2 regions of the Burkholderia sp. Bp9031 genome follow, and region 1 is predicted to be linked to the other one. Evidence: riboswitches for the same ligand, from Rfam matches in the RefSeq annotation. Region 1 holds a riboswitch; the other holds the start of a gene.
The links. Region 1 has a riboswitch for thiamine pyrophosphate ahead of thiC (phosphomethylpyrimidine synthase ThiC). Riboswitches for the same ligand answer to the same signal wherever they lie in the genome.

Region 2: it holds a riboswitch for thiamine pyrophosphate, as region 1 does, so the genes downstream of both, DIE15_RS27555 (FAD-dependent oxidoreductase) here and thiC (phosphomethylpyrimidine synthase ThiC) in region 1, are expected to answer to the same signal.

Annotation. Positions count from the first base shown of each region.
Region 1 is NZ_QTPW01000007.1:249,507-254,471, forward strand. It holds gene DIE15_RS12555 (molybdopterin-dependent oxidoreductase) at 1-521, opposite strand, end outside; gene DIE15_RS12560 (cytochrome b/b6 domain-containing protein) at 552-1,184, opposite strand; gene DIE15_RS12565 (pentapeptide MXKDX repeat protein) at 1,280-1,531, opposite strand; gene DIE15_RS36975 (hypothetical protein) at 1,589-1,756, shown strand; TPP riboswitch at 1,788-1,904, shown strand; gene thiC (phosphomethylpyrimidine synthase ThiC) at 2,029-3,960, shown strand; gene DIE15_RS12575 (glycine zipper 2TM domain-containing protein) at 4,210-4,425, shown strand; gene DIE15_RS12580 (hypothetical protein) at 4,651-4,899, shown strand.
Region 2 is NZ_QTPW01000027.1:27,553-32,517, reverse strand. It holds gene DIE15_RS27570 (MFS transporter) at 1-73, opposite strand, end outside; gene DIE15_RS27565 (SDR family NAD(P)-dependent oxidoreductase) at 254-1,030, opposite strand; gene DIE15_RS27560 (ABC transporter ATP-binding protein/permease) at 1,027-2,796, opposite strand; TPP riboswitch at 3,065-3,188, shown strand; gene DIE15_RS27555 (FAD-dependent oxidoreductase) at 3,423-4,559, shown strand; gene thiS (sulfur carrier protein ThiS) at 4,592-4,789, shown strand; gene DIE15_RS27545 (thiazole synthase) at 4,829-4,965, shown strand, end outside.

The DNA of each region.
Region 1 (4,965 bases):
TCGGCGCCGGCGCGCGCCAGGAATGCGCCGAACGGCGTGCCGCCCCAGCGGCCGATCGCGCTCCACCCTTCCACGCAGATGTGCCGCGTGATCTGCTCCTCATGCGGCAGCGCATACAGCTCGTCGAGCGTCCACACGCGCTTGCCCGTCACGCGGCCCGACAGCACGAGCCGGTACGTCGCCGCGTCGACGTGCGGCACCTCGTCGATGCCGTAGTACGCGTTGAACGGGAACGGCCGCGTGATGTCGGCTTCGGTATAGGTCGGCGCGAGCCGCTCGCCGCTGAAGAGCCAGGCCTGCACGCGATCGTTCAGCCGCGATACCCGCTCGAGAAACGTGTTGACCGACGCGTCGTCCTGCAGCGTGCAGCCGGTCAGCATCGTCAGGCCGCCGAGCGTCAGGATGCGGCGATTGAAGAGCCGCCGCGACGGCATCTCGAGCGTGCGGCGCACGTCGAGTTCAAGCGACGTGCGATCGAGCGTCCAGCGCGAACGGTCGCGTGTGCTTTCGGATTCCGACATGATGATTTCCTTTTGTCCGCACGCTGCGAGTCAGCGCCCGCGCAGCATCGCGAGCAGCGAGCGCGGCACGCGCAGCGCCATCGCGACGTGCACGACGAAGAATGCGACCAGCAGCGACATCGCCCAGAAATGCACGGCGCGCGCCATGTCGTAGCCGCCGAACAGGTCGCGCAGCAGCGGAAACTGCACGGACTTCCAGATCGTGAGCCCCGACAGCACCAGCACGACGAGATCGGCGATCGCGACCAGGTACGCAGCGCGCTGCACCGCGTTGTAGACGCCGAGGTCGTCATGCGACAGCCGCCCGCGCAGTGCGGCACGCAGGTCGCGCCAGACGGACGCCGGCGTGACCGGCAGCAGCATGCGCGCGAAGCGCCCGGTCGCGATCGACATCGCCAGGTAGAACAGCCCGTTGGCGGCGAGCAGCCACATCGCCGCGAAATGCCATTGCAGCGCACCGCCCAGCCAGCCGCCGAGCGTGATGCCGTGAGGAAACGCGAACGGCGGATAGATCGGCGACGCATCGTAGATGCGCCAGCCGGACAGCGCCATCACGATGGCCGCGAGCGCGTTGAGCCAGTGACTCACGCGCACCCACGGCGGATGGATCGGGCGCGCGGGCGGTGACGCCGCGTCGCGACCGGTGGCGGGAACGGTTTGCATGGTGGAGCCTCAGAGGATGCGGGGATGATGCAAACGCACTCGATGCGAGACGTCGGGCGATGCGATGCACGCACCACCCGACCGGCCCGCCTGCGTCAGTTCGACGGCGCCATTTTGTCGCCCGACATCGCCTTGCCCATCGCGTCGTGCGACATCGCGTCCTTCTTCATCGCATGCTTCTTCATGGCGCCCTTCTTCATCGCGCCGTCCTTCGCCATCGCGTCGTGGCCCATCGCGTCCTTCGACATCGACGTGCCGTCCTTCGACATCGCGTCGTTCTGCGCATAAGCGCTCGTGGCAACCATCGCGATAGCGGCGACACAGGCGACCAGGATTCCGTTTTTCATGACATTTCTCCGATACATGGGTTTAAGGAGCCGAATAGACGGACGTGTGCGCCGGAAATGACAGCCGTATTGAAAATTTTTTTAGCCGACGCTTTCGGCCAGAACCGAACGGCCGCGATGCTGCACCGCTTCGCCCCGGCGGGCGCGCTGGCGGCCGGGCGACAGCCGCGCGCACCGCCCGCGATGCTGCGGCTGCACCGCCGCATCGGATCTGCCCCCGGTTGAAACCGCCGCGAAGCCGGTGTATCGTGTGCCCTTGCTAACGCGGGGGTCCTGCAATGCGTTCGGTCAAACAACCGGCATTGCGGGTGAGAAATACCCTTTGAACCTGATCTGGATAATGCCAGCGCAGGGAAGCGTACGGATTTCACCGCCATCCTTCTGACGAAATCCGCCGCCTCACCAAACCTCGTCTCCTGCTTAGCTCGAGCCCCACATTCGTCAAGGGCTCCGGGCAAGCGCCGAAGCGCGTGTCCGGCGCTCACACAGGAGATTGCATGAACGCCAATCCGAAGTTTCTGTCCGCCGACGCTCATGTCGATGCCGCGGCCGTCGCCCCGCTGCCGAATTCCCGCAAGGTTTATGTAACCGGCTCGCAGCCCGACATCCGCGTACCGATGCGTGAAATCACGCAGGCCGACACGCCGACCGGCTTCGGCGGCGAGAAGAATCCGCCGATCTACGTGTACGACACGTCGGGCCCCTACACCGATCCGGACGCGAAGATCGACATCCGCGCGGGCCTGGCCGCGCTGCGTCAGGGCTGGATCGAAGCGCGCGGCGACACCGAAGTGCTCGGCGGCCTGTCGAGCCAGTACGGCCTCGAGCGCGCGGCCGACCCGGCCACCGCCGACCTGCGGTTCCCGGGCCTGCACCGCAACCCGCGCCGCGCACAGGCCGGCAAGAACGTCACGCAGATGCACTATGCGCGCCAGGGTATCATCACGCCGGAAATGGAATACATCGCGATCCGCGAGAACCAGCGCCGCGCCGAGTACCTCGAGAGCCTGAAGGCGAGCGGCCCGAACGGCGCGAAGCTCGCCGCGATGATGGGCCGCCAGCACCCGGGCCAGGCGTTCGGCGCAGCGGCTTTCGGCGCGAACGCGCCGGCCGAGATCACGCCGGAATTCGTGCGCTCGGAAGTAGCGTGCGGCCGCGCGATCATCCCCGCGAACATCAACCACCCGGAATCCGAGCCGATGATCATCGGCCGCAACTTCCTCGTGAAGATCAACGCGAACATCGGCAACTCGGCCGTCACGTCGTCGATCGGCGAGGAAGTCGACAAGATGACGTGGGCGATCCGCTGGGGCGGCGATACGGTGATGGACCTGTCGACCGGCAAGCACATCCATGAAACGCGCGAGTGGATCATCCGCAACAGCCCGGTGCCGATCGGCACGGTGCCGATCTACCAGGCGCTCGAAAAGGTCAACGGCAAGGCCGAGGACCTGACCTGGGAAATCTTCCGCGACACGCTGATCGAGCAGGCCGAGCAAGGCGTCGACTACTTCACGATCCACGCGGGCGTGCGCCTGCAGTACGTGCCGCTCACCGCGAACCGGATGACCGGCATCGTGTCGCGCGGCGGCTCGATCATGGCGAAGTGGTGCCTCGCGCATCACAAGGAAAGCTTCCTGTACGAACACTTCGAAGAGATCTGCGAGATCATGAAGGCGTACGACGTGAGCTTCTCGCTCGGCGACGGCCTGCGCCCCGGCTCGATCTACGACGCGAACGACGAAGCGCAGCTCGGCGAACTGAAGACGCTCGGCGAACTCACGCAGATCGCGTGGAAGCACGACGTGCAGGTGATGATCGAAGGCCCCGGCCACGTGCCGATGCAGCTGATCAAGGAGAACATGGATCTCCAGCTCGACTGGTGCAAGGAAGCGCCGTTCTACACGCTCGGGCCGCTGACCACCGACATCGCGCCGGGCTACGATCACATCACGTCGGGCATCGGCGCCGCGATGATCGGCTGGTTCGGCACCGCGATGCTGTGCTACGTGACGCCGAAGGAGCACCTCGGGCTGCCGAACAAGGACGACGTGAAGGAAGGGATCATCACGTACAAGCTCGCGGCGCACGCGGCCGACCTCGCCAAGGGTCACCCGGGCGCGCAGGTGCGCGACAACGCGTTGTCGAAGGCGCGCTTCGAGTTCCGCTGGGAAGACCAGTTCAACATCGGCCTCGATCCGGACAAGGCGCGCGAATTCCACGACGAGACGCTGCCGAAGGATTCGGCAAAGGTCGCGCACTTCTGCTCGATGTGCGGCCCGCACTTCTGCTCGATGAAGATCACGCAGGACGTGCGCGAATTCGCGGCGCAGCAGGGCGTGTCGGAAACCGAGGCGCTGAAGAAGGGGATGGAAGTCAAGGCGGTCGAGTTCGTGAAGACCGGTGCCGAGATCTATCATCGTCAGTAAGCGAACGCTGCGGTCCGCCAAACGGATCGCATCGTGACGCGCTGCAGGAAGCCCGCTTTCGAGCGGGCTTTTTTGCGCGCGCGGCCGCATCCCGCATGCCTGCTGGCGCAGGGGAAACAATTGATTACGAAACCGTCCGAGCCTTAACAAGTCCTTACAGCAGCCCCTCGGGGCGGCGGGTAGATTGGGGTTGTGTGTGGCCGTCAGCCGGTCGCGCGTCCTCCATTCACTACCACAAGGACAATGATCATGAGTTACTCGATTCGGCGTTTTGGGGTATGCGCTCTGCTCGTCGCAACGGTGGCAAGCCTGTCGGCATGCGATTCGATGACGCGGCGCCAGCGCGATACGGCCATCGGGGCGGGTGTCGGCGGCGTCGCCGGCGCGGCGATCGGCGGTAACGCGCTGTCGACGCTGGGCGGCGCGGCAGCGGGCGGCATCATCGGCAACCAGGTCGGCAAGTAAGCCGGCCCGGCGCCCGCGTGCCGCACGCTGCGCGGCGCGTTTCGGTTTCGGCCAGACGGCGTTTCCGCGGTGCGGAAGCGCCGTTTTCGCATCTGGCGGTAGCGGTCGCCCGGGCGCTCCGGGGCGATGCCCCGAAATGATCCGTTACCGTTTTGCGCACCGTGTTGCCTCCATGCGGCCTAAGCTTAAGCATCTGCCGATTGCCGGCGCCGCCGGAGAGACATCATGAACAGGACCCTCGTCGCCGCGACGCTCGCGTGCGCGACACTCGCCGGCTGTTATTACCCTTACGGCTACTATCCGTCCGGCTATTACGCGGCGGCGCCGGTACAGCCCGCGCCCGTGTATGTCGACCCCGGCCCCGCGTACTACTATCCGGCCCCTGCATATGCCCCGGCATGGGGGGGTTATTGGGGCCCCGCGCTGTCGCTGAACTTCGGGTTTGGCGGACGCGGCGGCCGGCACCATCATTGAGCGGCCGTGCCGGCCATCCGGCCGGTTCGCGTCGGCGGCAGGCGGAGTTCTCGTTTCTTGTCGTTT
Region 2 (4,965 bases), on a different contig from region 1:
AGCCGCCGAAACCGGCGTACAGCGTCCTGCGCTCGCGCGTCGACAGTTCGTGAAACCACTGGATTGCCTGCATCTCGCCATCTCCGTGTCGGTTCGTGTCGTGCTGCCTGGCGTGCTGCCGTGTGGCAACCATTCTACGGGCGCGCTGCGGGGCGCCAAAATGGTCGATGCAGGGTGGTGCGGGAAACGGTAGCGATCGGCGACGCGTCGCGATGCGAATGGCTGGTGCTCGAGGAGCAGTATGTTTGACGCGTCAGAGCGTCAGGCCGCCGTCGACGTGCACGACCTGGCCGGTGATTTGCCGCGCGGCGTCCGACAGCAGGAACGCGATCAGTGCGGCGACGTCGTCGGGTTCGGCGATCCGGCCGAGCGGCGTCGCCTGTTCGGCTTGAGCCCACGCAGCCGCATTGCCGGCGCTCGGGCCGTGATCCTTGCGCGTGAAGCCGGGGGCGACCGCATTGACGGTGATGCCGTGCGCGGCGAACTCGGCTGCCGCGGTGCGCACCAGCGATTCGAGCGCGGCTTTCGCGGCGGCGGTCGCCGCGAACGGCGCATCGGCGCGGTAGCGGTGTGCGACGAACGAACTGACCGCGACGATGCGCGGTGCCGCCGACGCCTCGAGCAGCGGCCGCGCGCGGCCCGCAAGCGCGGAGAACGCGCCGGGCATCGCCGCGAACGCGGACGCGAGCGTGTCGGGCGAAAGATCGGAAAAAGTCTGTCGTGCCGCGAAGCCGGCGTTCGCGACGAGGTGATCGAGCCCGCCGAAGCGCGCGACGGTCGCGTCGACCAGTGCCGCGGCGACGCTGGCTTCGGCGAGATCGCCGGTGAGCGTCACGCATTCCGCGCCTGCCGCCGTGCAGGAGGCGGCAACGTCGTCGAGCCGCTTGCGGGCTGCGTCGTCGGCGCCGCGCGCATGCAGCGCCAGCGCGGTGCCGGGTGCCGCCAGCCGCCGCGCGAGCGCCGCGCCGATCCCCGACCCTGCGCCGGTGATCAGCGCGATCCGTGCGAGGTGCGCGGCGCGTGCGCTCACGCCGCGACCTTGTCGTTGTCGTTCACACGCTCGACGTTGATCGTGCCGACATGGAACGCGGCCAGCGACTCGCGGTGCGCAATGCTGACGATCGCGGCCTTCGGCAGCCGCTCGGCGAACAGGTGATAGAGCCGCGCTTCGTTGTCGGCGTCGAGCGCGCTGGTCGCTTCGTCGAGGAACAGGAAGTCCGGCTTGTGCAGCAGCACGCGTGCACCGGCGAGACGCTGCTGTTCGCCCGGCGACAGCACGCGCGTCCAGTGGCCGGTCTCGTCGAGGCGCTCGACGTAGTCTTCGAGGCGGCACGCGCGCAGCGCGTCGCGGCACGCGTCGTCGGTGAATGCGTCGGGCGCGGCCGGATAGGTGAGCGCAGCCTTCAGCGAGCCGATCGGCAGGTAGCTCGTCTGCGGCACGAACATCATCCGCGCGCCGACCGGCGCGTCGATCGCGCCGTCGCCGAACGGCCACAGGCCCGCGATCGCGCGCATGAACGTGCTCTTGCCGGAACCCGATTTGCCGATCACGAGCCAGCGCGAGCCGGGCTCGATCGTCACGTTGCCGATGTTCGCGAGCGCGTTGCCGTTCGGCAGTGCGAGCTTCAGCGACGACGTCGACAGCTTCGCGGCGTCGACGTAGTGCAGGTTGATGCCGCCGTGCTCGGTCGCGGGCGACAGGCTTTCCTTCAGGTGCGAGGTGCCCATCACGCGCTTGAATTCACGCAGACGGTTGACGGTGGCGCGCCATTCGACGAGGGTCGAGTAACTGTTGATGAACCACGAGAACGAATCGCTGACGGTGCCGAACGCGGACGAGATCTGCATCAGCACGCCGAACGAGAAGGCGCCCGCGAAATAACGCGGCGCCGCGACGACGAGCGGGAAGATGATCGCGATCTGCCCGTAGAAACTCAGCACGAACGTGAGGCGCTTCGTGTACTTCATCACGCGCCACCAGTTGTCGCGGATGCGCATGAACAGGTTCTGCGCGTTGCCGGTTTCGGTTTTCTCGCCCTCGTAGAACGCGATCTGCTCGGCGTTCTCGCGCACGCGAATCAGCCCGAAGCGGAAATCGGCCTCGACGCGCTGCTGCTGGTAGTTGATCGACACGAGCGGGTGGCCGACCTTCTGGATGATCAGCGAGCCGACCACCGCGTACAGCGCGGCTGCCCACACCATGTAGCCGGGGATCGCGATCGGCGTCGCGCCGAGCGACACCGTCAGCGCGCCGGCGAGCGACCACAGGATCGTGATGAACGATACGAGCGTGACGACCGTCGACAGCAGGTCGAGCGACAGCGCGAGCGTCGTCGTCGCGAACGACTGGAGGTCGTCGGTGATCCGCTGGTCGGGGTTGTCGGCGAGGCGGTCGCGTTCGATCCGGTAGAACGCGCGATCGCCGAGCCACTGGCCGAGAAAGCGGTCGGTGAGCCACTGGCGCCAGCGGAACCCGAGCATCTGCCGCAGGTAGCGGCCGTACACCGCGAGGATGATGAAGCCGAACGCGAGCGCGGAGAACTGCATCAGCAGGTTCGGGAAGTCGTGGACGTCCTTCGACTGCAGCGCGTTGTAGAACTGCGCGTTCCACTTGTTCAGCTTGACGTTGATCCAGACTACGCAGAGGTTGATCGCGATGATCGTGATCAGCAGCCCCCATGCGACTTTCCATTCGGACGACACCCAGTAGGGCTTGATGAGACTCCACGCGGATACCGGGCGCTCGTCCTGCGGCGCGTCGGAGGCGGAGCGGACGGGATCGATCGATTGGGTCATGTGCTTCCTGATGAGTAGCCGGCGCGCGGGCCGGGCGAAGCCGGGCGCGCGCCGCGATACGGCATGCCGGGACGAGGTGCCGACTGACGGCGGGCGTCCGGATGGTGGCCCGCGCGTCTTAAACGGCACTTAAGGCCGGCGGTGACGCGGCAACCGGCCGCTCGCGCGGCCGGCCTGCGGGCATTGTGCCAGAGCGGCGCGTCGCGACGGCGAATTTGCCGCAAGGGGACAGTTTGCGGCGCTTTCCGCTTTTATGGTCTAATGGCCGACGACGAAACAGGGGTGCTTCGAGCGCGGCCGACGGGTTATTCCGGGCAACGCGGCGAGGCTGAGAAAGACCCTTCGCACCCGATCCGGGTAATACCGGCGAGGGAAGTTTCTGATCCCGCCGGGCCGCGCTGGCTGCCATCCCACATGGTCAGCGCCCGAGTCCCGCCCGGCCGGCCTTTGCTGCCGGTTTCGTCCTTTTGGGTACGCGCTTTGCGCGTTACGGAAGGAATGATGACCGCTCAATCTTCAGTTTTTTGCGCTGTTCCCGAACCGCTGTCGTGTGCGCTGGCACGGGACGGCGCGCGCGCGTCGACGTCCGTCGCACGGGCCGGCTCGGTTTGCGGGGAGGGCGCGCGATGAACGTCCACGCTTCCCGGCCGGATTTCGCGGTACTCGGCGGCGGCCTCGTCGGCCGCCTGATCGCCTGGCGGCTCGCGGGCGACGGGCATCGCGTCGCGCTGTACGAGCGCGGCGGCCCGGACGGCGAGCAGTCGGCCGCGTGGGTCGCGGCCGCGATGCTCGCGCCGCTCGCCGAGGCGGCGAGTGCCGAGCTGCTGATCACCGAGCTCGGTGCCGCATCGCTCGCGCGCTGGCCGCAATGGCTCGCGGAACTGCCCGAACCGGTGTTCTTCCAGCATCGCGGCACGCTCGTCGTCTGGCATCACGCGGATCGCGCGGAGGCGCCGCTGTTCGAGCGGCGCGTGCGCGCGAATGCGCCGGCCGAGCTGTTCGACGGCGGCTTCGTCGCGCTGGCCGGCGCGCAGGTCGATGCGGCCGAGCCCGCGCTTGCGGGGCGCTTCGCGCGCGGCCTGATGCTGCCGCGCGAAGGTCAGCTCGACAACCGTCAGGCGCTGCGCGCACTCGCGGCGGGCCTCGCGCAGCGCGGGGTCGAACTGCACTGGCACGCGACGATCGACGATGCGAACCGGCCTGACGCGCATTTCACGATCGATTGCCGCGGGCTCGGCGCGAAACCCGCGCTGCCCGCGCTGCGCGGCATCCGCGGCGAAGTCGCGCGCGTGCGCGCGCCCGGCATCGGGCTCACGCGGCCCGTGCGGCTGCTGCATCCGCGCTATCCGCTGTACATCGCGCCGAAACAGGATGACCTGTACGTGATCGGCGCGACCGAGGTGGAGGGCGAGGACATGTCGCCCGTCAGCGTGCGCTCCGCGCTCGAACTGCTGAGCGCGGCGTTCTCCGTGCATCCGGCGTTTGGCGAGGCGCGCATCCTCGAACTCAATGCGCAGTGCCGCCCGACGCTGCCCGACCACCGCCCTGCGGTGATCTGGGACGGCGCGACGACGCTCGCCGTCAACGGCCTGTATCGGCACGGCTTCATGATCGCGCCGGAGGTCGCGCATGCGGCGGCCGCGTTCGCGCAAGCCGCGCTCGGCGGCACGTTCGCCGATGCCGATGCGTTCGTCGCATGGCGCGATGCCGCGCGCTGGCCGACGCTCCTTCATCACCGCGACGACGCGCGCCAGCCAGCCTGACGCGCGCCGCCCACCGAATTCGACCCAGCCTCATGGATATCCAGATCAACCAACAGACCCTGACGCTGCCCGATGGCGCGACGGTGGCCGACGCGCTCGCCGCATACGGCGCACGTCCGCCGTACGCGGTCGCGCTGAACGGCAATTTCGTCGCGCGCACGCAGCATGCGGCGCGCGCGCTCGCGACGGGCGACAAGCTCGACGTGGTGCACCCCGTCGCGGGCGGCTGAGCGCCGCCGGTTCGTCCCCCGCTCTTCCAGGAAAACGACATGACGTCCCTCACATCCGCCGACGCGCTGACGCTGTACGGTGAAACCTTCGCAAGCCGCGTGCTGCTCGGCACGTCGCGCTATCCGTCGCTGCAATCGCTGTCCGACTCGATCGCCGCGTCGCGCCCCGGGATGGT